2 regions of the Limnobacter sp. SAORIC-690 genome follow, and region 2 is predicted to be linked to the other one. Evidence: predicted binding sites of a transcription regulator. Region 2 holds the regulator's gene; the other holds the start of a gene.

Region 1 (15,799 bases), 2.9 Mb from region 2:
CGTGGGGAACAACCACATCAACAACAGGCTGAAACCAAACCACAAGGCCCATGCGTAAACCCACCACTGCTGTCCGGCTTCACGCATGAGATAAAGAACCGCAAACACCAATGGACCACCGATCAAAGCACCGACCAGCAGACCTTTGATCCAGTCGCCAATGAACAGGCTTTTCTTCATGCGATTGAAACCGAAGCGCTCTTCAAGCACGAATTGTTTGTAGTAAGACAATGGCAAATCAAGCACGCTGCCAATCAAGCCCACCACGGCAATCAGCAGGAGGCCCGCCAAAATACCTTCGGCAGTGGTGCTTGTGACGCTTTGAATCCACTGCAGACCTCCCAACAAGGTAAAACCCATCAAGATGCTGGCTTCGATCAGTACATTGATCATGCCCAAGCGGGTTTTTGCGATGGAATAGTCTGCAGCCTTTTGATGGTCTTGCAGACTGATCTGCTCCCTGAACTCGGCAGGCACCTGTGCGCGGTTCAAGGCGATATGCCGCACCTGGCGACTGGCCAGATAAAGGCGAAGCGCCACACTCAAAACTACTGCCAGAACAAAGACTTCAGTAAAAACCATTTCTCGCTACCACCCTTGATTAATTTGCGCTTCAATGCCTGTGAGACAATACAACTCTCTATAGATTCAACCTCAAAGCTCATTCAAATTATGTCACAAGCCACGCCAAGTTCCACCCCTGTTGAAACCAAGATTCCCCGCGACGACAATCGCTTGGTGTGGGTTGACATGGAAATGACAGGTCTGGATCCGTTCAACGACAAAATCATTGAAGTGGCAGTGGTTGTCACCGACAGTGAGCTCAACGTCCTGGAGGAAGGGCCTGTGTTGGCCATTCACCAAAGTGATGAAATTCTGGCCGGCATGGATGCCTGGAATACCAGCACCCATGGCAAAAGCGGCCTGACGGCCCGTGTGAAAGAATCCACGATTGATGAAGCCCAGGCCGAGGATTTGTTGATCGAATTTTTGGCCAAATACATAGGCCCAGGAAAAAGCCCGATGTGTGGCAACAGCATTTGCCAGGACCGCCGCTTCATGGCCAAATACATGCCGAAGCTGGAAGCTTATTTTCACTACCGCAATCTGGATGTCAGCACACTGAAAGAATTGTGCAAGCGTTGGAACCCCACCACGGCGCGAAAATTTGTGAAAAAAACCAAGCACACCGCCTTGGCCGATATTCACGAGTCAATCGACGAGCTTCGTTTTTACCGTGAGCATTTTATTGTGGCGCCAGAGGCGAAGGCGAGCCAGGAGAGCCCCCTGTCCCCGGCGGCGCCTGCGGCCTAGTTGGCAAAGTAAGCTCTAAAGCATTGCGCTGGCGCATCACATGGGCCAGCAGCAAGGCCAGGCAAATTCCAGCCAACAGCAGCCCACCTGCACTGGCCATCCAGAAACCTTGTGATTTCAGCGGGTTTGCTTGCCAAACCCCAAGCCACATGCCTCCGCCAATGCCCACAAACCACAGGCTCACCAAATAAATCAACATGGGGCGCGCTGACACTCGGTAGGCCCGAAGTGAAAACGAGCACAAAGTTTGAACGGCATCAATAAAGTGGTAGGCAATCACCCAAGGCATCAGGCCTAGGGCCACCTCAATCGTTTTTGTGTCTTTGGTGTAGAACGAGATCAATTCCCGATCGAACGCATACAAACCCAGACACACGCAGGCCGCGACCAGCATGGCAGTTTCAATTCCACGCTTGATGATGGTGCTGGCGTGTTTGTTGAACCCGGCACCAATTTGCTGGGAGGCTAACACCGTGGTGGCATTGCCCAAAGACAAACACACCATGTACGCCATCGCTGCCATGTTGGACACAATTTGATGTCCACCCAGCTGGTACACATCGAAACGCGACACCAGCAGCGCAATGACCGTAAACGAGCTGACTTCAATGAGGTATGAGCCGCCAATAGGCAGGCCGAGTCGCAGGATTTGCCCAAGACGATGCCAATCAGGTTTCAAGCTGCGAATCGATTTGAATTCGCTGTAATGTTTGTCGAACAGCCAAATGAGGGCCGAAATACCGAGCACCAGCCACATCGTTGCTGCTGTGGCCCAACCAAAACCGGCTGCACCCAGCGCGGGCAGCCCCCACCCACCGTTCATGAACCAAATGTTCAAGGGAATTTTCAGCAGCAGCATCAGTACCTGCAGGGCCACCACAATTTGTGGCCGTGAGATCGATTGGTTCAACGCATAAAAGACGCGAAACACCAAGGCGGCAGGAAGCCCCCAAGCAATACCCAGCAAGTAGCCTCGAGTGTCTACAGCGATGTCGGCAGGGGTGTTGGTTAGTTGGAAAATGGGTTGCGGGTTGAGCAGTATTAGCATGCCGATAGCGCTCATGGTTAGTGCAAGCCACACACCTTGAACTGCATCTTCTCCAACCTTGCGGTAATCACCCGCACCGAAGTGGGCAGAGCAAATGGGGGTAAGACCAATAATGACCCCCATCAAGCCGACGTAAAGGCTGATATAAATGGATGACCCAACAGCCATGGCTGCCAGCACATCGGGACCGGCCTGCCCGGCCATCAATGTATCAACCAGACCGTTGCCCATCACGGCCAACTGTCCTAGCAGAATTGGCAAAGCCTGATTCAGCAGAGCCCTGCGCGGCCGGTCTTGGGCAAATAAAACAATACTGCTGGCCATGCCACACCTTTAACGACTGCTGTTTTCTGTCCGCTGTTCCGCCTGCTGCGTACGTGCGTACAGGAAGAAGAATTCATGTCGGTCCGAGTTTCGGTTGCCGGTCCAGATCAATTCCCACCGCTCAGATGCCTTGGACTCAAAATCAACCTTGATCTTAAGGCTTTGCCGGGTGTCGTCTTGTAGCAATAGGTACTCACATTCCGAGGCTTCCTTGAATTGCCCTTTGCGAATGAAGTCAACCTTGGCGTGGTATTGAAGGGTAGCCCGCTGCGCGTAGCCCAGGTTGTAGTCTGCAACGCATTCCCTGTTGGCAGCTGCCTGATGATTCAGCACCGATTGGGTAATTGCATCGCCCAAGGCCTTGAAGCTTTTTGCATAATCAATTCTTGGGATCCACAGGGTCATCATCAGCAGCCACAGCAAAATAACGCCACCGGTGGTCAGCACCATGGGACGCCAGAGAGCACGGCTTCCTGAGGCTGTTCGCCATACGATCAGGCGGATCCAGGCGATGCTGGCCAGAAACGCCAAGGCAAGTTCAAGGCCGATGACATCGGGCACATAGCCAGGAGACAATTTCTCGAAGTTGGCTGCTATTTTTGCGGGGAAACCAAATGTGGCTGCAGTCCAGCCCAGCCACACCAACACGGCCGCGAATGTAAACCAAAGCACTGCGAACCAGTCAATCAGGCTGATCAGGCCGCGCTTCATGGTGGAAAGCCCGATTGCAGCAAGCACTGAAAGTGGTGCCAGCAATGGGAAATAGTTGGCCTCATCGGCCGGGTTTGTAATCAGCAGTACAACCACACCGGCGGCGCCGCCTGCCAAAGGAATGCGGATGGAGGGTTCAGTCAAAGCCTTGCGGTAACGCCAAATGGTCCAGCACGCCATGGGTAAAATTGGCCACAAAAACCAGGTCAGGGTTTTCAGGGTGATTACCAGTTTGACCAGGTCAAAAGACTGGGTTGGGTCAAGTATCAGAAAGCGGCGTACATTCCATTCATTCCAGGCGTTCCACCACAATTCCCCGTTTTTTTGGCTCATAAGCCAGAAAAACCAGATGGCAAAAGGAATGGCGAACACGGCAGCAGCCCGGGTCATGCGACGAAGCAGACCAAAGCGCAATGAGCTGTGTGTCATCGAGCTGACCAGCAACAAGAGCAAAAAGGGCAAGCAATGTGCCCAGCCACGTGCAAAAAAGGCGATGGCAATACCCGCGCCCAGCATCCAGCCCGCGCCAATTGGCCGGTCAAGCGAGCGCACCGCACCCAGCAACATGATTGAAATGCCAGCCAGTTCGGCAATTTCAGGCACCTGCATGTGGGAGCGAACAAGAAGGCCCAAAGTACCCAAAAAGCAAAGTACCGAGGCATCTGCCACAGCACGGGCGTAATCGACCCGGGTAGGTGCAGTGCCAAGTGGGTCTTCGGGTTGAAGCTCAACCCGCTTGGCCAATCGGTAGGTGGTGTTCCAAATGGCCCAGCCGGCCAAAATCATCCAAAATACATTGCCCAAGCGCATGGCGTCATCGAGCCAGTTGTGGGGCAGGTCGACAGCAAGTGCCAGTTTTCCGAACAAGCCTGCAAGCCAGGCCGACAGCAGACCGCCTTCGACATACATGCGGTCGCCAATCAGCGACATCGCCCATTCTGAAAAAGGCAGTTGGGAAAAGGTAAAGCTTTGGCCAAAGCCCGCGGCGTCGTCAGGTTTCCAGGGCGTGCGCGCAAAAAGGCCCGGCAAAATGTAGAGCAGTATCAAGCCCCACAATAGCCTGCGCGACAAACGAGTGTTGTTGGCTGCGGTAATGACCATGTTCTTATTGTGTCCGTAAAAACAAAAGGCAGCCAGTTTGCCTGAGCTGCCTTTTTATGATCACTTGCGCGAAAAATTACTTCTTGAAGCGATCGAAACGACGACGGAACTTCTCAACGCGACCAGCGGTGTCCACGATTGTGTTTTGTGCGCCGGTGTAGAAGGGGTGAGATTCAGAGCTCACGTCCAGCTTGATCAAAGGGTATTCCTTACCTTCGTGTTCTCCGGTCTCGCGGCTAGGCGCGGTAGAGCGGCAAATGAATTTGAAGCCGTTGGACATGTCCATGAACAACACTTCGCGATAGTTGGGGTGAATGCCTTCTTTCATGAGTTTCTCCGTTGCAGCCAACCTGGCGGTTAATTGGTCTCATTGGTGTGAGTGCCAACCGACAAAGCCAAATCACTTGCTGGTTAATTAGGTAACCGCAAATTATAGGGTTGTGGACTTGTAAGGTCAAGTAAGAATTTGACTCAGGGTTGAATAAAACGGGCTAACCACCTGTTGGGGTTCGTCGCCAATTCAGGGGGCGATTGTACTTGCCGATAGGCACATGCTGGTGGCTGTCAAAACCACATCAACAACACCATGAAACATCAATTTACCCTGACTCAAAAAGCCTTGGGCATTTGTGCGGTTATCGCCTTGATTGTTGCCGCATCGCTGTTTTGGGTCACTATTCAAATGAATCGCCTGACCGAACTGGAAACAGTGGGCACCGCAAAAATTGTTCAGGAGAACGAGGTGAGCCGCTTGATTGCCCAGGCCAATCACCACACTACGAAAATGGCCTCTTCGTTTAAAAATGTGCTGTTGCGGGGCGAGGGTGAAGGTGCGGCAGACAAGTACAAAAAGGAATTCTCCAAGTATGTTCAACAATTTGAGCAAACCACGGCCGATCTGTTAAAAAACCAGGCGGTTGCCTCCGATTCCGCCCGTATCAGAGCAATTCAGGCGTGGCAGAACGATTTCAAAGCAGCATCCGCTGCCTATGCAACGGCTTTGGCCAAATACGATCCGGCGTTTCCGTTTCAATACCGTGAGTTGGATAAATCGGTGAATGGCATGGACCGCCCGGTGGTCAAGGCAGGTTCGTCGATTGAAGAGTTGGGCTTGCAAACTCAAACCGCTGCCATCAACAAACTGACACAGGAAATTCATGCCGAAACAGGGCGCCTGCTTTGGACTTTGTACGCAAGCATGGCCTTGACCCTGACTTTTTTATGCACAAGTCTCATGGTGTATGCACGTTCAGTTCGGCAGAGTTTGGGCGCTGAGCCTGGCTTTTTAGCCACGCAAGCCAGCAAAATTGCTTCAGGCGATTTGCAGTGTGCCGAGATGTCGAACCTTCAGTCAAAGCCTGGCAGCGTGACGGCCGTGTTCGAGACCATGCGATTGGCGTTGCTTGATTTGGTACGCGATATTCGGGAGAGGACCCGCGCTGCTGAGCGAAGCCTGGACAGTATTCGTCAACAGTTGGGCGTGGTCGATGAGTCCGCTGTCTCCCAATCCAATTCCAGTTCGGAAATGGCTGCAGGTATTGAGGAAATGTCTGCGAATATTTCGCAATTGTTTGATGTGGCTGAGCAAACCAAATTGGCGGCGGAAGATTCAAGTGCTGAATCAGAGTCTGGTTTGAGTTTGGTGGAGAGCACTTCCGAAGATGTTGAGAAAACTGCCCAGGGTGCTACTCAGCTAAGTCAAACTGTTCATGAATTGGGCAGCCAGTCTGACCAAATCAGTCAAATCATTTCAGTGATCGAGGAAATTGCAGGTCAAACCAATTTACTGGCCTTGAATGCCGCCATTGAGGCTGCACGTGCAGGTGAGCAGGGGCGGGGATTTGCGGTGGTTGCAGATGAAGTAAGGCGGTTGGCCGAGCGAACTACTCAATCAACTTCTGAAATTGAGCAAATGGTGGGGGCCATTCAAAAAGGTACTCAAAACGTAGTGACCGAGATGACTGGTTGGGCTTGCAAGGTGTCCTCAAGTTTGGGCCGCATGAATCAGACCAGGGATTTGATGGGCACGATAAGGAGTCGCGCAGGTGATGTGAAAGTGATGGCTTCCGAAGTGACCAGTTCCTTGTCTGAGCAACGTTCGGCTGCGACTTTGTTGTCGACCCAGATTGAGAAGTATGCGGCGATGTCGGAGGAAAACGCGAATTGCGTGGGTGAAATTAGAAAGTCTTTGGTGGAATTGACAGAGGCGTTTTCTCAGCTGAATGCGCAGTGCGGGAAGTTCAAGATAAGCTGATAAAAAAACCGCTGGCCCGGTTCACACCCAGCCAGCGGTTCTGTTTTCAGGCAAGCCATGCCTGGTAACAGGTAACAAAGGCAATTACATGCCCATGCCGCCCATGCCACCCATGCCGCCCATACCACCCATGTCAGGTGCTGAGGGCTTGTCATCAGCCGCATCAGCAACCATGCAATCGGTGGTCAACATCAGTGATGCGATTGACGCTGCGTTTTGCAATGCAGTGCGGGTCACTTTGGTTGGATCCAAAACGCCCATGTCAACCATGTCACCATACTCGCCAGTCGCGGCGTTGTAGCCGTAGTTGCCTTCGCCGCCCATTACGTTGTTGGCCACAACAGATGATTCCTCACCTGCGTTGGTCACGATCATGCGCAGTGGCTCTTCCATGGCACGCAGAACAATCTTGATGCCTGCGTCCTGGTCTGGGTTCAATCCCTTCAAGCCAGCAATCTTGGCACGTGCGCGCAACAAGGCAACGCCGCCGCCTGGCACAATGCCTTCTTCCACAGCTGCGCGCGTGGCGTGCAGTGCGTCTTCAACACGTGCTTTCTTCTCTTTCATTTCCACTTCTGTGGCTGCACCAACCTTGATCACGGCAACACCGCCGGCCAGTTTGGCCACGCGTTCCTGCAGTTTCTCACGGTCGTAGTCAGAAGAAGATTCTTCGATCTGGCCGCGAATCTGCTTCACACGGGCTTCAATGTTTGCACCGTCGCCAGCACCGTCGATGATCGTGGTGTTTTCTTTGCCCACTTCAATGCGCTTGGCTTGGCCCAGGTGTTCCAGGGTCACAGTTTCCAGGCTCATGCCAGTTTCTTCAGCGATTACAACGCCGCCAGTCAAAATGGCGATGTCTTCCAGCATGGCTTTGCGGCGATCGCCGAAACCAGGCGCTTTCACTGCACAAGTTTTCAAAATGCCACGAATGTTGTTCACAACCAAAGTTGCCAAGGCTTCGCCTTCGATGTCTTCAGCAATAATCAACAGTGGGCGACCAGCCTTGGCCACTTGTTCCAGTGTGGGCAGCAGGTCACGAATGTTGCTGATTTTCTTGTCGTGCAGCAGCACGAAGGGGTTGTCCAGTGCAACAACCTGCTTTTCCTGGTTGTTGATGAAGTAGGGGCTCAGGTAACCACGGTCAAACTGCATGCCTTCTACAACATCCAGCTCGTTGTCCAGGCTCTTGCCGTCTTCAACAGTGATCACGCCTTCCTTGCCCACTTTTTCCATGGCTTCAGCAATGATGTTGCCGATGGATTCATCGCTGTTCGCGGAAATCGAACCGACTTGTGCAATCGCCTTGGTGGTGGCGCATGGCTTGCTCAATGCACGCAGTTCAACGATCGCAGCGCTTACGGCCTTGTCGATGCCGCGCTTCAAGTCCATCGGGTTCATGCCGGCGGTCACAAACTTCATGCCTTCCTTCACGATAGCCTGAGCCAGAACAGTCGCGGTTGTTGTACCGTCACCAGCGTTGTCGGAAGTGCGTGAGGCCACTTCTTTCACCATTTGTGCGCCCATGTTTTCGAACTTGTCTTTCAGTTCGATTTCTTTGGCCACGGAAACGCCGTCTTTGGTGATGGTGGGGGAGCCGAATGAGCGCTCAAGTACCACATTGCGACCACGTGGGCCCAAGGTTACTTTCACTGCATTGGCCAGAATGTTCACGCCACGCACCATACGGCTGCGTGCGTCGTCGCCGAAAAATACTTCTTTAGCTGCCATGATTAATCTTCCTTTTGAATTCTGTGTGATTAAGCTTCGTACTTAAGCTTCAATAACGCCCATGATGTCTTCTTCGCGCATTACCAGCACTTCCTTGCCATCCACCTTGATGGCCTGGCCGGCGTACTTGCCGAACAACACGCGCTGGCCAACCTTCACATCCATGGCGATCAGCTTGCCGCCGTCATCGCGCTTGCCTGGGCCAACTGCAATCACTTCACCTTGATCGGGCTTCTCGGCGGCGGCTTCTGGGATCACGATGCCAGAGGCTGTTGTGCGCTCGCTGTCGAGACGCTTCACGATCACGCGATCATGCAACGGACGAATGTTCATGGATACCACTCCTAAATTTGTCTTTTAAAAAGAATTGCTTAGAGAAACTGACGGATGCCTTGTTAGCACTCGCCGTCATCGAGTGCTAATAATAGGGGTGGGGGGGAGGTATTTCAAGGGGCGGGATGAAAAAAAGTTGCCTGCAAGCAGGGTGTCAGTCACTTTTGTTTACACTAGGGGTCGATTTAATACAACGCCCCACAGAATGAACAAAGCAAAGTCGGTTTTCATTGTCCTGTTTTTAGTCTTGATCAACCTGAGTCTGTTGCACGTGGCTACCCTGAGTTGGCACAGCCCGCTTGGCCCTGGCTGGATAGGGGTGTTTGTGTTGGCTTTGCCCAATTTTTACCTGTTTGTGTGGATGTTCATGCGCAGGCGCGCCCGAACATCGCGCAACCTTCACTTGCTGATGGCTGCCAACCTTACCGGCATTGCCCTGGTGTTGACCGATCCGGGCATGGAGGCAAACCCTTGGCCTTTAATTCTTGGCAATCTGATCTTTTTTGGAAGTATTGCTTACATCTTCTGGTATTCCAATCTGGGTGAACGCAACAACGCGATGCTCAATGAGGGTGAAAAACTTCCCGTATTCGAACTCAATACCCTGGATGGTGAATCTTTTTCGAGCGAGCAGTTCAAAGGGGCTGCATGGTTGCTGATGTTTTACAGGGGCAATTGGTGCCCGTTGTGCATGACACAAATTGGCGAAGTGGCGGCACGTTACATTGACCTTGACCGCCTGGGTGTGAAAGTGGCGCTAATCAGCCCGCAGCCGGAGACCAAAACCAAAGAACTCGCCGAGCGATTCAAGGTGCCGATGAGGTTTTTTGTAGACACTGATTTCAAGGCCAGCAAGAAGTTAAAGCTGGTGCATGAAGACGGCGTGCCATTTGGCCTGAAGTGGATGGGGCATGGAGAAGACACTGTGTTACCCACGGTTTTGATCATCAACAAACATGGGCGAATTGTGTATTCCGACCAAACTTCAAATTACCGTGTTCGACCGGAACCTGAGCAGTTTCTGGAAGTGGCACGCCAAAAGCTGGGCGGGGCCGAGTCCTGATTATTTGGCCGCGGCAGCCTGATCAGCCGCGGCTTTGCGTATGCTGCTGATCAGTTCCTTGCTGATGCGGCTTTCCATGCGCCGGTGTACCGGTTCAAGTGCTTTGCGCCACAGGTCAATTTCGGCGTTGCTTAATGTGGTTACTTTGGTGTTTTTCGATTCCTTGACCTTGTTTAAGGCTTGCGCGTTCAGTTTCTCGGCTTCGTCGTCGTTTTTGCGGGTTGCGTCGACAATGCTTTTTTCAAGCGTTACGCGAATGTCTGCTGGCAAGCTGTTCCAGAACTTGCGGTTAACGATTACCGCATAGCCCAGATAACCGTGATTGGTTACCGCCACATACTTCTGAACTTCGTGCATTTTTTTGGAGTACAGATTGGAGGGTGGATTTTCAGTGCCATCGACCAAACCGGTCTCCAGTGCGGTGTGTACATCGGAGAAAGCCAGCGGAATTGGCGTGGCTCCCAGTGCTTCCATTTGGGCCTCGAGCACCCGTGAAGGCTGAATTCGCATGCGTTTGCCTTTCAGGTCTTCGGGTAGTCGAAGCGGTGTGTTGGCGCTCATCACCTTGAAGCCATTGTCCCAGTAGGCCAGGCCCAATATTCCGCGGTCTTCAAGTTGGGCCAGCAGCTGCTTGCCGATTTCACCTTGAGTGACGGTTTTTAGCACCTGGCGATTCGGGAAAATGTAGGGAAGGTCGAACACCTCGAAATCCCGCATGCCCAGTTGGCCGAACTTGGCCAGCGAGGGAGCCAGCATTTGAACAGCTCCCAATTGCAGGGCTTCAAGTTCTTCCCGGTCTTTGTACAGCGATGAGTTCGGATAAACCTCTACTTTCACCCGCCCGCGGGTGCGTTCTTCCACCAGCTTTTTGAATTCAAGCGCAGCAATCCCCTTTGGGGTGTTTTCATCAACAACATGGCTGAACTTGATCAGGATGGGCGGTGCCGCACTGGCAGGTGCCAATGCAACGCCGTGAAGCCCAAGCAAAATTCCTAGTGCTGACAGATATTTCATATTGCGGCTAGTTGGTAAGTATTCATTGAAAATTCCAGAGTAGGACCGTCCTCACCATTGTGGGTTTCCACATGCTCTGAAATCTTTTCGTCATTTCGTGGCACTATCCAGCCATGCAAGTGTTCGCCCCTTATGAGCCCAATTTAAAGAAGATCAAGCGCCGCCAAGCCATGAGGTTTGGCATGCCTGTGCTTGTATTTTCACTTTTAATGGCCTTGCTGGTGGCGGCAGTTTACTACGCCCAGCAAGATGAACGTGACCAAAACCAGGCAAAACTGATTGCAGATGCGCTGTGGGCTCGTCAGAACATTCAGTTTCAAGTGGGTGGCTTGATCAATTCGTTGCAAGCGCTAACAAACGATTCGCTCATCTATCCGTCGGCACGCCTGGCTGCAAGCCTGAATCAGTTGAGCCGTAGCTCTGGCGAATTGGTCGCGGTGTTTCGTGGACCAGAGCTGGTTCCGATTGTTAACCTGGAAAATAATTTTGACGAATACGATTTAGAGGCGGTTCGCAATTTGATTTCAGCGCCAGTCAATCAACGATACGAATCTCGCCTCGACGGCCTGGTTGGGCCTTTTTTGTTTCAAGGGCGGCACTACGTGGCCAACGTCAGTGTGGCCCAGCGTGGAGATGCTGTGACTGCGGGTCTGATCGATCTTGACCTGATGCTTGAAAAAGAGTTGCCCTGGTGGTTTGCACAAGACAATCAGGTGGAACTACTGGATGCAAGTGGTGCCATTTTGTCGCGCCTGGTCAAAGCCAGCCCGGGCGCTGGCGTGTACATGCACACCACCTCACTGGAACTCGGCGGGCTTCAATTTCAACTCAGGGTCAACAGTATTCAAGAAGGCCCCCGATTGTTTAACTATGGCATTACCGGCGCATTGGCATTTTTGCTCATGTTGCTGTTGCTGAGTTTCATCATGTTGTGGCGAGACTCCCGCCGCCGTCTGGAAATTGAAGCTCGCCTGGAAGAGGAAAAGTTGTTTCGCCAATCCATGCAAGATTCCATGGCCGTGGGTTTGCGTGTATGGGACTTGCAGGGTTTTATTCGCTATGTGAACCCGGCATTTTGCAATATGGTGGGTTACAAACCCGAAGAACTCATCGGTATTCCACAACCCTTGCCTTATTGGCCCAGCAAAAGCACAGAGGAATACAAAAGATTGGTGGCTGATGTCATTTCAGGCAATGCCCCACCGGAAGGGTTTGAAACCATTTATCAGCACAAGAATGGCAAGTTGATTGACGTACTGATTGTGGAAGCGCCGCTGAAAGACGGCCGGGGCGTGCACACCGGGTGGATGAGCTCGGTCATCGACATCACCGATCGCAAACGTTCGGAATCCTTGATTGCCGAGCAACGCGAAAAATTGCAAGCGGCCTCTCGATTTGCCTTGGTGGGTGAAGTGGCCTCCAATATTGCGCATGAATTGAATCAGCCACTCGCCACGATGGTCTCTTATGCGCAGGCCGGCATGAATTTAAGCCAGCGTGGTGCCAGCCTTGAAATGTATGGCCAGTTATTTGAAAAGTTGCGCGATCAGGCGCAGCGTGCTGGCCGTGTGGTGGGGTCTGTTCAAAACCTGGTGCGTAAACGTAAGCCCACGCGCGAAAATGTTCGTGTGGCCGATTTGATCGATTCCATTCAGTTCATGGTCAATTCCACTGCCATGCTTCACCAGGTCCGTTTGCATTTTGACATCGGTGCACCCGATTTCGTGTTGTATATCGACCGAATCATGGTGGAGCAGGCTTTGGTGAATCTGGTTAAAAATGCATCTGAGGCGTTCACTGCCTCGCAACGAATTCGCAATGTGTGGATACGCGCGCGCCAGTTGGAGAATTCCTTTGAGTTTTCAGTGCGCGACGATGGTCCCGGCTTGAGCTTGAACAACACTGAGAAAATGTTTGAGGCCCTTGTGTCGACCAAACCAGACGGGTTGGGGCTGGGGTTAAGCCTGTGCGCTCTGTGGCTGAATCTCATGGTGGTCGCTTGAAAGCCGAGGCTGTGCCTACTGGTGGCACGTGTTTTACAATGGACTTGCCGATGGCAGTTAAAGAATTCGTGGAAGGAGAGCAGTCAGTTGGAGCCAACTAAAAAAGTACAGGTGTTGCTGCTCGATGATGATGACGATTTGCGCGAGGGCATGAAGTGGATGTTCGAGACCGTGGATCTTCCCATGCAGGGGTTTGCAAATTTCGAAAGCTTCAAGTCCAGGCTAGATGAATATGTCGGCAGTGATGCTGAACTTTGCCTGTTGCTCGACTTGCGCATGCCCGATATGTCGGGTCTTGAGGTGTTTGAGTGGTTGAAGCGCAGCGGCTACAGCCTTGATCGTTTGCCCGTCATTTTTCTCACCGGGCATGGCGATATTTCCACTGCTGTTGAGGCTGTAAAAATGGTGCATTCGATTTTTATGAGAAGCCCACCACTGATCAGCGTTTGATTGAACGGGTGAAACAGGCACTTCAAAAATCAGGTGAGTATCTGGTTAATCTGGAAGTACTTAAACAATGGTCCGAGCGAATTGACCGCCTGTCGCCTCGCGAAAGAGAGGTGATGTTTCTGGTGGCCAAGGGCAAGCTGAACAAGGTAATCGCCTCTGAATTGGACATTTCCATGCGCACAGTTGAAGTGCACCGCGCCAATGTGTTTGACAAACTCAAGGTGCGCTCAGCTGCGGAGTTGGCCACTCTGCTGAGCCGCCTCAGCGACCGCCTTGGCTTTGATCAATTGGCGGGGCTGGAATAAATTTCCACCATATTGGGTAGGCGAACTGCATCGCCAAACAGTGGGCTCGACGTGTCAGGGTGTAGTTCCAGTACCAAGGCTTTGCGGGCCAGGCGGTTGTCCCTGAAGTAGTGTTGAACAGCATCCAGCCTTTGGCTAGCCACAGCAAGATCAAGTTCCGCACTACCCCCGGTTTGTGTACTGGATCGAATCAGGATCGGGCCAGATCTTCCTGCCTTGGTGGCGTTATTCAGGGCCTCGAGCTTGGGCAGACAGTTCGGCGGAATTTCAGTTTGTCCCGGCTTGAAATGGATCAGCAATTCAAGTCGCCGGTCTTCTCTGCGAAGAGTCAGCGCAGCTGCGGTACTTTGAGACTCTGAAAGTGCGTTGACTACGCCGTTGAACAGGTCAAGCGTGGGTTGGTAGCCACAGTGCATTTCCGGATTACTTAACCGTTGAATCACGCTTTCGATAGCCTGCGCAGGTTTGACCAAATAAAGCGCAGCAAGCGCCAACAATCCGACAATTTTTCCCGCGCCGCACTTGGTGGTTGAGCGTTTGCTCATTTCTTGTCGTCAAGGCCAGAGGTTTCAGCAGGCTTTGCTTCCGATGCTGATTCCGGTATTGGCGCTGGTTCTGTCTGAGCAAAGCTCACTTTGATTTGATTGGCAAGCAGGTGATAAATGGACGCAGGCAAAATGCGTTTGCTAACCTGCGTGGAGATGGCCGATACGAAAATCAGCGGCATGACCAAATCATGGTTGTCGACCATTTCCAGCACAATCACAAAAGCGGTAATCGGGCAGTGCGTGACTGCGGACAAAACACCGACCATGGCCAGCAGCATCAGTGGGGCGGTCTCGCTGTTGGTTAGCCCCGCAAAAAAGTGACCGAAACCCGCGCCAATGGACAAGGTGGGTGAAAATACACCGCCCGGTATGCCGCTGGCAAACGACACCACCGTTGCCACCATTTTCGTAAGCCAGAACATGGGTGAAAGTTCTTCACTGTCCTGAAGTGCAGCTTTTGTTTCTTCATACCCCGCGCCGAATACCTCGGCACCAAACACCAGAGCCATCAAGGACAGCATGACCCCACATCCGGCTGCAAACCGGTAAGGAAAACGGCTGCGCAAACCACCCAGAAAGCTGGTGCTGGACACCAGAATCAACATGCTCCGCCCGTAAAGACCGCCTACTATTCCGGTGAGAATTGCCAGAGTAAAGATAATCAGCCATTCTTGCCCCCAATCAATGGTGGCGTTGGAATAGCCAAAATATGAGTAGTTACCTTGAAGAATCAGTGCGACCAAGCCGGCCAGCACAATCGCCATCAGCAGGGCAGATGTATGCCGCATTGTTTTGCGGCGCCCCAATTCCTCAAAAGCAAACATCAAGCCGCCCAAGGGGGTGTTGAAGGCTGCAGCAACCCCGGCCGCACCGCCTGCGATGATCAAGGAGCGCGTATCAAATAACTTGGCGATGTTGGGAAAACGACCTGCATAGGCCATCAGTGCTGCGCCAATTTGAACCGTAGGGCCCTCGCGCCCGGCGGCTGCGCCCGCTGCAATCACGAATGGGGTAATCAACAGTTTGCCCAGAAAAGCACGTGGGCCCAGAAGCCTCTCCATCAAACGTGGTTTGGGGTGTTTGGTGACCTTGATGGCCTGCGGAATGCCACTGCCGCCAGCGCCCCAGAAAATGGTGTTGACCAGCCACAGAGCAATTGGAAACACAATGGGAGGCAAGAGCAGCGCGACCCACATGTGCTCGGCAAACAGTTCTTTGTTCCACTCGCCTGCAAAGTCAGACATCCATGCGAAACCCACCGCAAGAAAGCCCACCAGCAGGGAAAAGGCGTAGATGACGGAGACAATCATGCCTCGGTCTGCCATGAAACGTGAAAGTCGAGCGCTTTGCGCCAGCCACTTGCTTTTGGAATTTGGCCGCACGGTGGGAGGTTTCCTGCTTGGTTGGTCAACAAGCTTTAAATTGTCGCATAAAAACAAAAAACCCTCAGGCTTTCGGCTGAGGGTTTTTCTCGGGGTTTCCCCCGTGCTGCTTTTACTCTGCTTTTTTAGCCAGCGCGGCGGCGGCTGAAACCACCACGGTCACCCATATTGCGTGCCGCGTTTTCCTTGCGGGCACCAGAAGCATGTTCGCGCTTGGG
Region 2 (15,799 bases):
CCACCCAAGTCGTACACTGCAATTTTGCGGTCGCCCTTCTCGGCCTTGTCCATACCAAACGCCAAAGCGGCTGCGGTGGGCTCGTTAATGATGCGCTTTACGTCCAGGCCGGCAATACGGCCGGCGTCTTTCGTCGCCTGGCGCTGGCTGTCATTGAAATAAGCAGGCACTGTAATCACGGCCTCAGTTACTTCTTCGCCCAAGTAGTCTTCCGCAGTTTTCTTCATTTTGCGCAGCACTTCAGCCGACACCTGTGGGGGCGCCAGTTTTTGATCACGTACGCCAACCCATGCGTCGCCGTTGTCAGCTTTCATGATGCTGAAAGGCATCATGTCGATGTCTTTCTGCACTTCGGCGTCTTCAAACTTGCGACCAATCAAACGCTTTACAGCGTACAAGGTGTTCTTGGGGTTGGTCACGGCCTGGCGCTTGGCGGGTGCACCCACCAGAATTTCACCATCTTCCATGTAAGCGATGATGGAAGGGGTTGTACGCGCACCTTCCGAGTTTTCGATCACTTTGTAACCACCGCCTTCAAATACCGCAACGCAAGAATTGGTGGTACCCAAGTCAATGCCAATAATCTTTCCCATGAATTTCTCCGTGATTTCTAAATTCAGTAATATTCGGTTAAAGCTGATATGGGGCTAAAGCCCTTCAGTTCAAGGGGTTTTTCAACCCAGCTTCAAAAATTTATTGCGCCGCCTATTGTGCAACTGAGACCAAAGCGGGTCGCAACACACGGTCATTGATCAAATAACCCTTTTGCAACACCGCCACCACATGGTTGGGCGCAACAGCGGGCTCAACAGAGTCTCCCGGCACCATGGCCACCGCCTGGTGCTGGTTGGGATTAAACTTTTCGCCCACGGGGTTAAGCACCATCACCCTGCCACGCTCAAATGCGGCTTCCAGCTGACGAAGTGTTGCAGCAACGCCGTCTTTCAATGCTTCCGGGGTCTGGTTTTCTACCGCCAGTGCCATTTCAAGACTGTCGCGAACCGGCACCAAGGATTCAGCAAACGATTCAATGGCGTACTTGTGTGCCTTGGCCACGTCTTCTTGCGTGCGACGACGAAGGTTTTCCATGTCAGCCGCCAGGCGCAAGTACACCTCCTTGGATTTCTCTACCTCATGGTGTGCATTTTCCAATGCCGCCTTCAGCACAGAGATTTCGTCTTGGGGCGCTTCTTGCTGAACAGCCTGTTCGGTCTCATTTTGGGTCTGCGCGCCTTGCTGCTGACCTTCTGGTGCCTGGGCAGACGTTTGTTCGTCCGTGGCCGGCTTTCCAGTGGGTTCTGACATGTCTTTTCCTCCATTAAAATTCAAAAGAGGCGACAGGCCTTTACCGGTCGCCCCTACTCTTGGCGGTAAATGAGGGCTTGAACGCGAAATTCAAGCCCACAAAGTAAAAATACGCAGAATTACGCTGAATTGTTGGCAGAAACTTATTGCGCGCCCATTTCAAGCGCCAATTTTCGACTCTCGGCAAGTTCCTGTGCCATGGATTCTTCGTAACCCATGTCGACTGGCCAGCCCTGCATGTGCTGCGCAGTAATTTCAGACAGCATGGCCGCGGCCAGCTCGCTGTCATTCAGGCAGGCAATGTAATGGAACTCGCCTCCCCCCGCATGCTGAAAGTCTTCCCGGCCTTCCTGATTAATTTCCTCCAGCGTTTCAAGGCAATCGGCCATAAAACCTGGGCACATCACATCAATACGCTTGGTACCAGCCTGCCCCAAGGCTTCCAGGGTTTTATCGGTGTATGGTTCCAGCCATTTGGCCTTGCCGAACCGGCTTTGGAACGTAACCCTGTAATTGCCCTTTTGCAGCCCCAATTCCTCGCCCAGTAAGCGCGCAGTTTTGTAACACTCGCAATGGTAAGGGTCGCCCTTGAGCAAAGTCATTTCAGGCACACCGTGAAAACTGAACAACAGCACATCACCCTGATCAAAATTCGGGCGCCCATTGACTTGCCAGTGCTTGCGCACGCTCTCAGCCAGGGCATGGACATAAGCCGGGTGATCGTGATAATGCTTCACCAAACGCAATTCGGGAATATTGCGGACCGGCTTGGCCCAGTCAAACACCGCATCAAACACCGACGCAGTAGTAGCCGCCGCATATTGAGGATACAGAGGGAACACCAGCACACGGTCATAACCATCTTTGCGAAGCTGATCCATTCGACTGGCCACCGAGGGGTTGCCATAACGCATCGCCAAATCAACACGAACATCCCAGCGCCGGGCCTTGAAAGCCTCGCTAAGCACCTTGACCTGCCTTTTACCAATGGCCAATAGAGGCGAGCCCTCGTCAGTCCACACCGTGGCGTATTTGGCTGCGGATTTTTTGGGGCGAATCTGCAAAATAATACAGTTCAAAATGATCCACCACACCAGCTTGGGAATTTCAACCACACGTGGGTCAGACAAAAATTCCTTCAAATAACGCCGAAGCGATGGTGTGTCTGCATTGTCTGGAGTGCCAAGGTTAACGAGTAAGACCGCGGTTTTCTGGGGCGTGCCGTGACGAAATGGAGCTTCGGTGCGCATGGATACTACCTAATGAACATCAAGGCTGAAAGTATACCCAAAGCTGACTGCCGGGGTGGCTTACCCTACTCCGGATCCGACAAAGCCGAAGAAACCAGCTTCGATGTGATGTCCACAATCGGAATCAACCGCTCGTAGGCCATGCGTGTGGGGCCAATCACGCCCAAAGTGCCAACCACCTCACCGTTCACATGGTAAGGCGCCGAGATCACGCTCATCTCCTCCATGGGCACCAAGCTGGAATCACCACCGATGAAAATTTGCACACCTTCGGCCCTGTTGGAGCTTTCAAGCAGGCGCAACAACGCAGTGCGTTGTTCAAACACGCCAAACATCTTTTTCAGGCGCTCCATGTCCGTCGACAAATCCGATACATCCAGCAGCTTTCGCTCTCCCGACAGCAACACACCATCGGCCTGGCTTTCCTCAGATTCTGTACCCGCATTCACGGCAGCTTGCATCAACTTGCTGATGTCCTGGCTGATTTGGTGCAATTCCTCCGACAACCTTTGTTTGGCCTGCTGAAAACTCAAACCTGCAAAATGCTGGTTGAAGAAATTCGCCGCCATGGTCAATTCACTTTGTGTGTAAGGCTTCTCGACAATCAATATTCTGTTTTGCACATCACCATCGGGCGTCACGATAATCAGCAAAACCTTTCGATCCGACAAACTTAAAAATTCCACGTGTCGAAACAAAGCCGCCTTTTTCGGCGCTGTAATCACCCCGGCAAAAGAGGACAAACTGGAAAGCAGGTTCACCGCCTTGTTTAAAACACGGTTGGGGTCCTCACGCAGAATTCCTCCGCTTAGGGCGGATTGCACATCGATTGCCAAAGGTTTTACGGTAAGCAGGGAGTCAACAAACATGCGGTACCCCTGAGGCGTGGGCACTCGACCCGCCGAAGTGTGGGGCGATACCACCAGGCGCAGTTCTTCAAGGTCCGCCATCACGTTTCGAATAGTGGCCGGGCTTAAATCGAGCGTCGAATATTTGGACAAAGCCCTCGAACCCACCGGGTTACCCTCAGTGATGTACCTTTCAACCAATGTTTTCAATATGGAACGGGCGCGTTCGTCTATCATCAATGTCACTTCAAATGCGGGTTGCGATACGATTGGGCTTAGGATTAAAACCAAGGCTTCACTTTACGACAAAAACAGGGAATCAAGAATGCCGAAACAGAAAGGGATGTGCATTGCTGTGTTTGCCAAACATGGCGCCTCCCCAAAACAGGCCATTTGGCGAAGTGTGGTTGACCTGCTGGCCGCCAACGCCTTCCAAGTGCTGGTGTGCGATTCCATGTTGAACAGCGGTTCTTCCAGAAAATCAAAACCTGAATGTGATGAAGCCAACTTCGAATTTGCCAATTTGGCCCTGATCAAGAAAAAGGCGAAAATTGCGGTCATCATTGGTGGCGACGGCACTTTTCTGGGCACAGCCCGAGAATTGGCCGACTGCAACATTCCCTTGATCGGCATTAATCAGGGCCGTCTGGGATTTCTCACCGACATTCGCCTCGACGACATCAACCCCACCCTGATCGACACCATCAACGGTCAATCGGTCTCGGAAAACCGGGCTTACCTTGAAGGTCAAATTTTGCGACAAGGCAAAGTGGTGGAAAATCACATTGCTTTAAATGACATTGTGATCAGCCGCGGTATCGTGGGCGGCATGGTCGAACTTCGCGTAGAGGTTGATGGTACGTTTATGTACGACCTGCGCGCAGACGGCCTTATTATTTCGACACCAACTGGTTCCACAGCCTATGCCTTGTCGGCCGATGGCCCAATTTTGCACCCAAGTCTGGCCGGCTTGCTTATCGTACCGGTAGCGCCGCATGCGCTTACCAACCGGCCAATCGCGCTGCCCCAACACAGCACGATTGATATCCATGTGACGGGCGGCAAGCAGACCGGCGTGCACTTTGACATGCAGTTCAATGGCCGCGCCAAAGTGGGTGATCAAATACGGATCAAGGTGTCACCACACCCTATCCAGCTTTTGCACCCGGCACGATATGATTACTTCGCCATGTTGAGGCAAAAACTGCACTGGAGTGCAAGCCCCACAGAAGCCCCCCACAAAACTCGAGGACTCAGAGACAGCGGCCATGCTAAGTAGTTTGACCATTCAAGATTTCGTTATTGTCGACAAACTCGATTTGCATTTCGCCCCAGGCATGTCGGTGTTGTCCGGCGAAACTGGCGCGGGCAAGTCCATTTTGATTGATGCGCTGTCGCTGTGCCTCGGTGCGCGCGCAGACGCCTCGCAGGTTCGGGAAGGTTGTGAACGCGCCAATATCACCGCGGTATTCGAGTTAAACCCTGCGGCCAAAGCCATTCTCGATGAACAATCCATCGACTGTAGCGAGGGCGAAATGCACCTTCGCCGGGCCATTGAATCGAATGGCAGGTCAAAGGCCTACATCAACGGGACGCCGGTGCCTGCCAGCACGCTGAAAGAATTGTCTGAAACCTTGATCGACATTCACGGGCAACACGCGTTTCAAACGCTTGCAAAGCCTGGGGAGCAACTGCGCTTGCTGGACGACTTCGGCCAACACGGCGACCTGGTCCAGGCCACTACCCAAACTTATTCCCGATTGAAAACTGCGGAAAAAACCCTGAAACAGGCCCAAAGCAGCCAGGAAGACCGAGCAGCGCGCCTTGAAAATTTGCAATGGAAACTGGACTCACTGAGCAAAGTGGCACCGAAGGCCGGCGAATGGGAAACACTCAGCAGTGACTTTGATCGGTTGAGCCATGGCGCCGAATTGATCGAGGGCACGCAACACGCAAGCGATGTGCTGTCGCAAAATGAAAATGCCCTGCTCGATCAACTTACCCAAGTCATCGAAAAGCTTAGCCACTTAAGCACCCGCGACCCGGCTCTGGAAGGCGTGGTCAAAACACTGTCTGAAGGCGAAATATTGATTCGGGAAGCCAGCTACGATTTGGGCAATTACCTGAAACACAGCGACCTGGACCCAGACACACTGGCTGAAGTGGAAGCACGCATGTCGCTTTGGCATGAAACCGCCCGCAAACTGCGCATTCAGCCGGAAACCCTTCACACGGAAATGGAAAGCGTACAAGCCGAAATCAAGGGGCTTGAGGAAGGTTTCGATGTAGAAAAGCTGCAGAAGGAACTGGCTGCCGCGCGGCAAGCTTATGAAACACAAGCCGATCTGCTTTGTACAGCGCGCAAAAAAGCTGCTCTGGCTTTGTCAAAACGCGTGACTGAATCCATGCAAACACTCAGCATGCAAGGTGGCGTTTTCGTAGTTGATGTGGCCAAAGGTGAGCCCTCTGCCAAAGGCAGCGACAACATTGAATTCCGCGTGGCCGGGCACCCGGGCGTTACACCCCAAGCCATTCAGAAAGTGGCCTCAGGTGGCGAACTTGCGCGTATCAGCCTGGCGATTACCGTGAACACAGTTGAAAGCACGCCTGTGCCCACTCTGATCTTCGATGAGGTGGACAGTGGCATCGGGGGTGCGGTTGCTGAAACTGTGGGGCGTTACCTTCGCCTGTTGGCCTCGAACAAACAAGTGCTTTGCGTAACCCACCTGCCTCAGGTGGCCGCACAGGGCCACAACCATTTTCAGGTCAGCAAAGACATTTCAGCGCAAACCACGCGCTCAAAGATTGTGCAACTTGAGGCCAAAGCCCGGGTGGAAGAAATCGCAAGAATGCTGGGCGGACAAGTGATCACCGAGGCCACGCGCACTGCGGCGCATGAAATGATTGCCTCGGCCAACGGTTAACTTCACTGGCGGGTGTGCTTTACCAAGGCCTGATTATTTGCGCCTGTTCTCACAATCTTTCTTGGTACATGAACCGTAAAGGGAAAGTGCATGATCGTGAAGTTCAAACCCGCGGTCTTTGGCAATCATCTTTTGGCGACGCTCAATTTCTTCGTCAAAAAACTCTACAACTTTGCCGCACTGCACGCACACCAAATGGTCGTGGTGAGCGCCTTCATTCAGCTCAAACACCGACTTGCCCGTCTCAAAATGCTGGCGAGCCAGTAAACCTGCCTGTTCAAACTGCGTTAAAACCCGGTAAACGGTGGCCAGACCGATGTCCAGGTCTTCTTGCAGCAGCAATTTGTAAACGTCTTCAGCACTCAGGTGACGATGCTGCCCGCTCTGGAACAATTCCAGAATTTTCATTCGTGGCAGCGTTGCCTTTAAACCAATGCTTTTGAGATCCGTTGCTGTAGTCATGAGTTTGGTACCATTCTGAGGCTTAATCGAGTTCAAGTAGCTTATGATAACGCCTTTGCAGGATATGTTAGCGCACCGAATAAGGTACTCTGTTCCCACTTCACATGCGAATTCACAAAACAATGCGTATTTTACGACTGAATTTGATTCTTTGCTCGGCCATGGCCCTAGGGGTTTCCGCGTGTTCAATCATTCCGGACAACTACGTCCCCTCTTTCGTCAAACCCTACAAGTTTGATATTCAGCAGGGTAACTTCATTACCCAGCAAGACGTGGCCAAGCTGCAAGTGGGCATGACCAAAGAGCAGGTGCGCTTTATTCTGGGCACACCGTTGTTGAATGACGCCTTCCACGCCAACCGCTGGGACTATGTTTACCGTTTGTTGCGCGCTGATGGGCAAACCACACAGTCGCGTTACACCGTGATTTTCGAGAATGAACGCGTGGCCCGCCATGGGGGTGAAAACCTGCCTGTCAGCCCAACCGATTTATTGGGCCCAGACAGCTCCACCAAAGTGCCAACAGAACCCTTGCCCTCAGAAAAACCAGCCGATGACATCAAGGATTCTGAATCTGCAGTGGGCGGCACAGAACGCGCACCCGTACTTAAATAAATAGCCATGACCAAGCCAATTCAAATTGCAATTGCCGGCGCCAGTGGGCGCATGGGCAAAACATTGATAGAAGCCATTCTGAACCACCCCGGCTGCGAACTCGCAGGCGCTTTTGATCAAACTGGTTCACCCAGCATTGGTCGCGATGCTGGCGACTTCATGGGTATTTCATCGGGAGTGCTGGTTACTGACAACACAGACAGCGCCTTGGCCAATGCCGATGTTTTAATCGACTTCACCCGCCCCGAGGGCACTTTGCACCACCTGGCCTTGTGCGAGAAACACGGCGTGAAGGCCGTGATTGGCACTACTGGGTTCGAGCCCAAGCAACTGGAAGCGCTGAAAAAAGCATCCGAGAAAGTGGCCATGGTGTGGTCTCCCAACATGGCTGTTGGCGTTAACGCCACATTCAAACTGCTGGAAGTGGCTGCAAAAATTTTGTCACAAGGCTACGATATCGAAGTGATTGAAGCCCACCACAGCAAAAAAGTAGATGCCCCTTCGGGCACTGCCTTGCGCATGGGCGAAGTGCTTGCCAAGGGCCTGGGGGTTGATCTTCAAGACGTAGGCGTTTTCGCCCGGGAAGGCATTACCGGCGAGCGCAAGGCTGGCACCATCGGCTTCTCGACCATTCGTGGTGGCGATATTGTGGGCGACCACACTGTACTATTTGCCGGCATTGGCGAGCGTATTGAAATTACGCACAAATCTTCAAGCCGCATGACTTATGCACAAGGCTCAATTCGGGCAGCCCAGTTTTTGATTGGTCATGAAAAAGGTTTGTTTGACATGCAAGACGTGTTGGGCTTGAAAACTTTGTTTTAACCTAAAGCGAAACTGTAGTAGATTGCCGTAAGCAACTGTATAGTCTAGTTAAAATACCAACAACAGCAACCCTCGGGAATTATTACCCGAAGATGGAGCCAGCCAATGACGCAATCACTGCTTGCGAAACTCGACGAACTTCAAGTCAAAGTGTCCAGCCTGGCCAAAGCCCTTGATCAAAGCCGCCTGGACAACAAGTCGGCCAGGGAACAAATTGAAGCCCTGCGCCGGGAAAATGAATTGCTTCACAAAAAAGTGAATCATGCACAAGGTCAAATCAACCAAATGCTGAATCAATGGTTCCCTGAACTTGAATTGAACTCGGAGGAATAATTGGAAGCACTTGACGTGAAAATCATGGGCCGGGAATTCCGCATTGCCTGCAAGCCCGAAGAACGCGCAGCCTTGCAGCAGGCTGTCAATATTGTAGAAACAAAAATGTCCAGCATCCGCAACACCGGCAAGGTGGTGGGGCTTGATAAAATCGCAGTCATGGCGGCCTTACAAATCGCGCATGAATCGCTCGTTGGTAGTAACCCTTCCAACCCTGTTTTAGGACTGGACATTGAGACGATTGAGCGTAAAATCGAGGCTATCGAACAAATGGTTGATGGCAGCCTGAACAATGCGGCTGCTGGCAAGCCCAAGAATGCCGACTTGTTCGAATAAGGAATTTTGTTTTATCTCTGCCGTGTCTGTATTGGTCAGTATTCCGTGAACCAATATCTGTGATCCCGGTTGCGGACTTTTCAGGGTTGGTGTGATTCCCTCTTTGTCAGGGAAACCTAAAAACCCTAACACTGCGACCCACTTGAACCTTAGGTTCAGGGATCGGGCCAGTATGGCATCGGCAGAGACCCCCACACCGGGGCGATTGAACCTACGTTCAGTCGCCTCTTTTTTTATCCTGTCCAGATTCAAACCAAAAAAATTTAATCGCCATGTTCGATCCGGTTTTTATAGTTTCACTGCTTGTTTTGGGTGTAGTCAGCGGCGTGTTGGCTGGCTTGTTGGGCATTGGTGGCGGCATGCTGCTGGTGCCCTTTCTCACTTTCCTGATGGTTAGCCAGGGCGTGCCCGTCGAGCATGTGGTGCACTCCTCCATTGCCACCTCACTGGCCATCATCATGTTTACCAGTATTTCGAGCATGCGTGCTCACCACAAGGCTGGCGCGGTGCGATGGGACATCGTGAAGTTCCTCACCCCAGGTATTCTCATCGGTGGGTTTATTGGATCAAAAGTGGTGTCTTATTTGCCCACCAAAGAACTGGCATTCGTATTCGGTGCTTTTGTTATTTTTTCCGCTTACCAAATGTATGCCGACAAGAAACCCAAACCAAGCCGCACTTTGCCGGGGAAAGCAGGTCTTGCGGCTGTGGGTGGCGTAATTGGGGCAGCCTCGGCAATTGTAGGCGCCGGGGGTGGGTTTCTGTCGGTGCCCTTTATGGTGTGGAGCAACATCAACCTGCGCAATGCTGTGGCAACATCCGCTGCCTTGGGTTTCCCGATTGCCGTGTTTTCAAGTGCCGCTTACGTAATCAACGGGCAACATTTGCAAGGCATGCCAGCCGGGTCACTGGGCTATGTTTATTTGCCCGCTGTGGCCTGCGTGGCAGCGATGAGCGTACTATTTGCCCCTTATGGTGCAAAACTGGCGCACACCCTGCCTGTCAAAAAGATCAAGCGCATTTTTGCACTGCTGCTGGCTTTCATTGCCATGTCCATGATTTACAAGGCAGTTACCGGCTTTTAATTCAATATCACTTGCTGCGTTTGCTGCCCTTGCCTGCTTTTGCCTGGGCAGCTTCCAACGCAGTCATGGTTTCAAGCCCTGTGGGCTTGTTTTTCGACCATGCCAACAAGGCGAATCCACCCAGAATCATGGGCACACACAACCATTGCCCCATCGACAATCCCAGAGAAAGCGTACCCAAAAAGCGGTCTGGCTCACGGGCATACTCCACCACAAAACGGGCGGCACCATAGCCAATCAAAAACCAGGCTGACACTGCCGCACGCGGGCGTGGCTTGCTGGCAAACCACCAAAGCCCAATGAACAAAGCAATACCTTCCAAACTCATTTGGTAAAGCTGTGATGGGTGGCGTGCAATTGCATCGCCCGCCTGCGGAAACACAACCCCCCACCAGCCATCGGTCGGGCGCCCCCACAACTCACCATTGATAAAGTTGCCAAGACGACCCAAGGCCAATCCGATTGGAACAGCGGGCGCCACAAAATCCATCACATCAAAAAACTTCCAGTCTTTGTACCTGCCGTAAATAAAACACACCAGCAACACGCCGAGAAACCCACCATGAAAAGACATTCCGCCTTCCCAAATTGCGAGAATTTCGCCAGGGTTGGCCATGTAGTAGTCAGGCTTGTAAAAAAAAACATAGCCCAATCGACCACCCAGAATGACACCCAAAACCGCCCAGGTCAGCATATTGTCCACATCGGACATTTTGATGGCCGGGAACAAATGCAAGCGGCGCTTGGCGAGCATGATGAAGGCAACAAAAGCCAACAAATACATCAAACCGTACCAGCGAATGGCCACAGGGCCGATCGAAATGGCAATAGGATCGAATTCAGGATGTACAAACATGGAAAACCCGGAATGTGAAAAACCGTTCAATTGTACTGCCCTAGGGACTACCCTTTGATGAATGAACGTCTTCCTGCGCCCAGCGGAGCATCATAAAATGGTAAATTCTCGTTTTGAATCCAATTCCACCTGCGAGCTTTTGCAATGAGCATCAATCGACGTTCCAAGAACATTACCCAGGGCGTAGCCCGTTCGCCCAACCGAGCGATGTATTTCGCCATGGGTTACAAAGACGAAGACTTCAACAACCCCATGATTGGTATTGCCAACGGTCATTCCACTATCACGCCTTGCAACAGTGGCCTGCAGCCATTGGCCGATGCAGCGGTGAAAGCAGTAAAAGAAGCTGGCGGCAACCCGCAAATTTTCGGAACCCCAACCATCTCCGATGGCATGAGCATGGGCACTGAGGGGATGAAGTATTCACTGGTCAGCCGTGAAGTGATTGCTGACTGTATCGAAACTGCGGTGCAAGGCCAGTGGATGGACGGAGTTCTTGTCATCGGTGGCTGCGACAAGAACATGCCTGGTGGCATGATCGGCATGGCCCGCATGAATGTGCCCGGCATTTACGTTTATGGCGGCACCATCAAGCCTGGGCGTTACAAAGGCAAAGACCTGACAATTGTGTCTGCCTTCGAAGCGGTGGGTGAATTCACTGCTGGCCGCATGAGCGAAGAAGATTTCAAGGGCATCGAGAAGAATGCATGCCCAAGTTCTGGTTCTTGTGGCGGCATGTACACAGCCAACACCATGAGCTCGGCATTCGAGGCATTGGGCATGAGCCTGCCCTACTCCAGCACCATGTCAAATATCGATGCGGAAAAGGTCACTTCGACTGAAGAATCAGCTCGCGTGCTGATCGAAGCGGTGCGCAACGACCTGAAGCCCCGCGACATCATTACCAAAAAGTCGATTGAAAATGCAGTGGCTGTGCTGATGGCCACTGGCGGATCGACCAATGCTGTGCTGCACTTCCTGGCCATCGCCAAGGCAGCAGATGTGGCCTGGAGCTACGAGGACTTCGAACGCGTGCGCCTACGTACACCTGTCATTTGCAATTTGAAGCCTTCTGGTCAGTATGTTGCAACCGACCTGCACGACGCGGGTGGTATTCCACAAGTCATGAAGATTTTGCTGGACGCCGGCCTGCTGCACGGCGATTGCATCACGATTACCGGCAAAACGATTGCTGAAACACTGGCAGATATTCCGTCGGTGCCCCGTGCAGATCAAAACGTGATCATGCCCATCGAGAAAGCCCTGTACAAGCAAGGTCACTTGGCGATTTTGAAAGGCAACCTGGCGCCTGAAGGGGCTGTGGCCAAGATTACCGGCTTGAAGAACCCTGTGATTACCGGCCCAGCCAAGGTGTTTGATGACGAGCAAAGCGCGATGGACGCAATTTTGGGCGACAAAATCAAAGACGGCGATGTGATTATTCTTCGCTATCTGGGCCCCAAAGGCGGCCCAGGCATGCCCGAAATGCTTGCCCCAACCTCGGCAATTATTGGCAAAGGTCTCGGCGAAACAGTCGGCCTGATTACCGACGGTCGTTTCTCAGGCGGTACCTGGGGTATGGTGGTGGGCCACGTGGCACCGGAGGCTTACGTTGGTGGCCCAATTGCACTGATCAAGGAAGGCGATTCCATCACTATGGACGCGCACCAGAAATTGTTGCAGATCAATGTTAGCGACGAAGAATTGGCGAAGCGCCGTGAAAGCTGGGTAAAACCCAAACCACGTTACACCACGGGTGTACTGGCCAAATTCGCAGCCTTGGCCAGCAGCGCCAGCAAAGGTGCCGTCACCGATGGTGATCTCGACCTGTAAACTTGCAAACGCTTACCTAAAAGGAAAACCCCGGCGCTGGCGTCGGGGTTTTTTGTTTTGAAAATGTCGAATACGTGCCTCTAGCTGGCGCTTTCTAAACTGCTGTCGGCGAACATCCAGGCCAAGCCAAGGTTCAAAAAGTTCAAACCAGCAAATGGCCATGAGGAAGGGCAAAGCAATGGAGAACCATTCCCAATTGCTTACGGGATGAACACCGCCTAGTTTCATTGTGAGCAAAAGGATGCCCAGAAGGATAAAAATCATGCTGTTTCACATGACAAACAACTGCGTTGTCTGCCAAAATGACGCCCGAGACGTTATTAATGTGATAACTGTAACAAAGTGAGGAGTTCAGTATGATCAAGCAAATGGGTGTCTTGGCGATTGCAGCCACCATGGTTGCTCTACCGTTGTCAGCCAGCGCCGACGAAGCATTGGCCAAGAGCAAAGCCTGCTTGGCCTGCCATCAGGTTCAGAAAAAAGTAGTTGGTCCGGCTTTTAAAGACGTTGCCGCCAAGTACAAAGGTCAAGCAGGTGCAGAAGCAATGCTGGCCGGCAAAATCAAGAACGGTACCAAAGGCGTTTGGGGTCCTGTTCCCATGCCTGCTCAAAACGTGACCGAAGACGAAGCCAAGAAATTGGCCGCCTGGGTACTGGCGCTGTAATTAGTTTGCAAGCAATTCAAAAAGCCAAGGTGTTGCGCCTTGGCTTTTTTTCATTCCAGATTAACCATCAAGACCCGTCAAACTGAATGTTCTGCTTTTTCACCAAAGCGTGCATTCGTTCCATTTCCTGCCTGATTTCAGCAGCATGTTGAGCAGGTGTGTTTCCCACAGGCTCTGCACCGCTGGCCCGCAGGCGTTCCTGAACTTCAGGTAGCTTGAGAACTTTCACTGTGGCGGCGTTCAACTTTTGAACAATGGAATCGGGAGTGGCAGCAGGTGCAACCAACCCATACCAAACTGGTTCATTCACTGCCGTTAATCCCAACTCTTTAAACGTGGGTACATTCGGAAGTGATTCAAGCCGGTTAGGCCAGGCCACAGCCAAGGCGCGCAAGCGATCTGCCTTGATGTGCGACATGGATGAAGGCAGATTGTCGAACATCATGTCCACAGACCCGCCCAGCAGGTCATTCAGTGCAGGGCCGGCACCGCGATACGGCACATGCAAAATATCAGTGCCTGTTTCAACCTTGAACTGCTCACCCACCATTTGCTGAATACTGCACTGCCCTGATGTTGCAAAACTCAACTTGCCCGGGTTCTTTTTCACATGCGTCAAAAACTGTTTGAAGTCTTGCGCGGGAAACTTTGGATTCACGGTTAAAACATTTGGAGAACCCGCCATATTGGTAATGGCCTTGAAGTCTTTGACCGGGTTGTAGGGTACTTTCGGGTTGCAGGCCGAGATTACCGCATGTGTTGACAGTGTAGACACACCCAAGGTGTACCCATCGGGTGCTGCCTTGGCCACCAAGCCAGCACCAATGCTGCCACCGCCGCCACCGCGGTTGTCGACGATCACAGATTGTCCCAGTTCTTTACCCAACTTGTCCGCCACAATTCTGGCAACAATGTCAGTAGTTCCTCCCGCCGCAAACGGCACTACCAGTGTGATAGTTTTGCTGGGGTAATTGTCAGCGATGGCTGAGCCTGTTGCACAGGTCAGCAGCATTGCAGTGAATAGTGTTTTTTTGATACCGCAGAAAATCATTCATCATCTCCACTTGTTATTGGCCACAACCTGAGGCGGTTGTGGCTCAACACTTAAGTGGTGGATGATCAACAGAAGTTCGTGACTGTTAAAAATTAATACTGATTAAATTTACAAAATAAAAATGTATCCCCCATCGGTCCAACGCTGCTGGATTAATTCACAACCTTGACCGGAAACTTTCCTTGAGGGCCATAAGAATTCAATGTCACCGCAGCATTCAGCACATCACCGACTTCATCAAATGCAATAGTCCCAATCACTCCCTCGTGCCGAATCTCTTTCAACTTCGGAAGATACTTCTTGGGGTCTGCTGACTTTGCATTTTTCATGGCCATGCCCATGGTCATGACTGCATCGTATACAAAAGGCGCATAAACCTGAATGTCCGCCTTGAACTGGGCTTTGAATCGTTTCTCGAATGCAGGTCCGCCCGGCATTTTGCTCAAGGCCATACCGCCCTCGGCGCAAAGCACATTCGATCCAACATTGTCCCCGCCAAGACGCATTAATTCCGTTGTACAAATACCATCACCGCCAATCAGCTTTGCCTTGATACCCAATTGCTTCATCTGGCGCAGCATTGGGCCTGCCTGTGCGTCCATACCCCCGTAAAACACCAGGTCAGGATTCACACGCTTGACCGAGGTCAAGATGGCCGCAAAGTCAGTGGCCTTGTCATTGGTGTAGTGGCGCTCCAGCACCTTCACGCCTTTGGCTTCAAGCTGCTTCGTAAAAATATCAGCCAATGGCTGTCCATAACCGGTGCGGTCATCAATGACCACCACCCGCTTCACTTTCATTTCGTCGACTGCATACTTGGCCAAGGCAACGCCCAACACTCCATCGTGCGCAATCACTCTGAACACCGACTCAAACCCTTGCTTTGTTACTTTGGGTGTGGTGGCTGAAGGTGTAATTTGGGGAATTCCGCAGTCATAATAAATACGGGATGCGGGAATGGTGGTGCCGCTGTTCAAGTGCCCAACAATTCCGTTTACTTTCATGTCACACAATTTTTGCGCCACGATCGCACCAGTTTTTGGGTCAGCGGCATCGTCTTCTGCAACCAGCTGAAACTTGGCGGTGCCACCATCCACCTGAATTTTCATTTTATTCAAATCGTCGATCGCCAACCTGGCGCCCGATTCATTGTCTTTGCCGTAGTGGGCCTGTGGTCCCGAGAGCGGGGCAATGTGCCCTATCTTGACCAACACGTCCTTGGCGTGGACAGCACCGCCTGCCAAAGTCATCAACACCGGTACGCACAACAATGAATGTTTTAAATACCGGAAACGGGAAAGGTTCATGGCCACCTCCAACTTGTTTTTATGATTAATTCCATCAATGTAGCATCTAAACCGGGAATGGGTTCAGCTGTCAATTAACTGACTTCTTTCTGAAGAAATACG

Evidence for each region. The regulator HrcA, encoded in region 2, represses chaperone genes, less so after heat shock. The targets are predictions, from matches to a motif close to TTAGCACTCNNNNNNNNNGAGTGCTAA.
Region 1: a site for HrcA is predicted at 8,879-8,905, ahead of BSZ31_RS00815 (co-chaperone GroES). Genes of this name have one in related genera too.

The regions. Positions count from the first base shown of each region.
Region 1 is NZ_MQVZ01000001.1:171,490-187,288, reverse strand. Features, by position in the region: gene BSZ31_RS00850 (M48 family metallopeptidase) at 1-582, opposite strand, end outside; gene orn (oligoribonuclease) at 673-1,314, shown strand; gene BSZ31_RS00840 (MATE family efflux transporter) at 1,247-2,686, opposite strand; gene BSZ31_RS00835 (glycosyltransferase family 39 protein) at 2,696-4,498, opposite strand; gene BSZ31_RS00830 (type B 50S ribosomal protein L31) at 4,575-4,826, opposite strand; gene BSZ31_RS00825 (methyl-accepting chemotaxis protein) at 5,085-6,752, shown strand; gene groL (chaperonin GroEL) at 6,837-8,483, opposite strand; gene BSZ31_RS00815 (co-chaperone GroES) at 8,526-8,816, opposite strand; gene BSZ31_RS00810 (peroxiredoxin) at 9,022-9,879, shown strand; gene BSZ31_RS00805 (TRAP transporter substrate-binding protein) at 9,880-10,893, opposite strand; gene BSZ31_RS00800 (nitrogen regulation protein NR(II)) at 11,007-12,896, shown strand; gene BSZ31_RS17130 (response regulator transcription factor) at 12,984-13,346, shown strand; gene BSZ31_RS17125 (response regulator transcription factor) at 13,355-13,651, shown strand; gene BSZ31_RS00790 (hypothetical protein) at 13,630-14,196, opposite strand; gene BSZ31_RS00785 (chloride channel protein) at 14,193-15,581, opposite strand; gene BSZ31_RS00780 (DEAD/DEAH box helicase) at 15,707-15,799, opposite strand, start outside.
Region 2 is NZ_MQVZ01000001.1:3,102,093-3,117,891, forward strand. Features, by position in the region: gene dnaK (molecular chaperone DnaK) at 1-593, opposite strand, end outside; gene grpE (nucleotide exchange factor GrpE) at 706-1,305, opposite strand; gene hemH (ferrochelatase) at 1,449-2,555, opposite strand; gene hrcA (heat-inducible transcriptional repressor HrcA) at 2,621-3,637, opposite strand; gene BSZ31_RS14760 (NAD(+)/NADH kinase) at 3,729-4,682, shown strand; gene recN (DNA repair protein RecN) at 4,672-6,327, shown strand; gene fur (ferric iron uptake transcriptional regulator) at 6,361-6,789, opposite strand; gene BSZ31_RS14775 (outer membrane protein assembly factor BamE) at 6,912-7,403, shown strand; gene dapB (4-hydroxy-tetrahydrodipicolinate reductase) at 7,410-8,228, shown strand; gene BSZ31_RS14785 (hypothetical protein) at 8,334-8,561, shown strand; gene BSZ31_RS14790 (cell division protein ZapA) at 8,562-8,897, shown strand; RNA gene ssrS (6S RNA) at 8,909-9,089, shown strand; gene BSZ31_RS14800 (sulfite exporter TauE/SafE family protein) at 9,170-9,982, shown strand; gene lgt (prolipoprotein diacylglyceryl transferase) at 9,990-10,838, opposite strand; gene ilvD (dihydroxy-acid dehydratase) at 10,983-12,671, shown strand; gene BSZ31_RS17845 (TIGR04438 family Trp-rich protein) at 12,684-12,935, opposite strand; gene BSZ31_RS14820 (c-type cytochrome) at 13,028-13,336, shown strand; gene BSZ31_RS14825 (tripartite tricarboxylate transporter substrate binding protein BugE) at 13,404-14,387, opposite strand; gene BSZ31_RS14830 (branched-chain amino acid ABC transporter substrate-binding protein) at 14,543-15,697, opposite strand.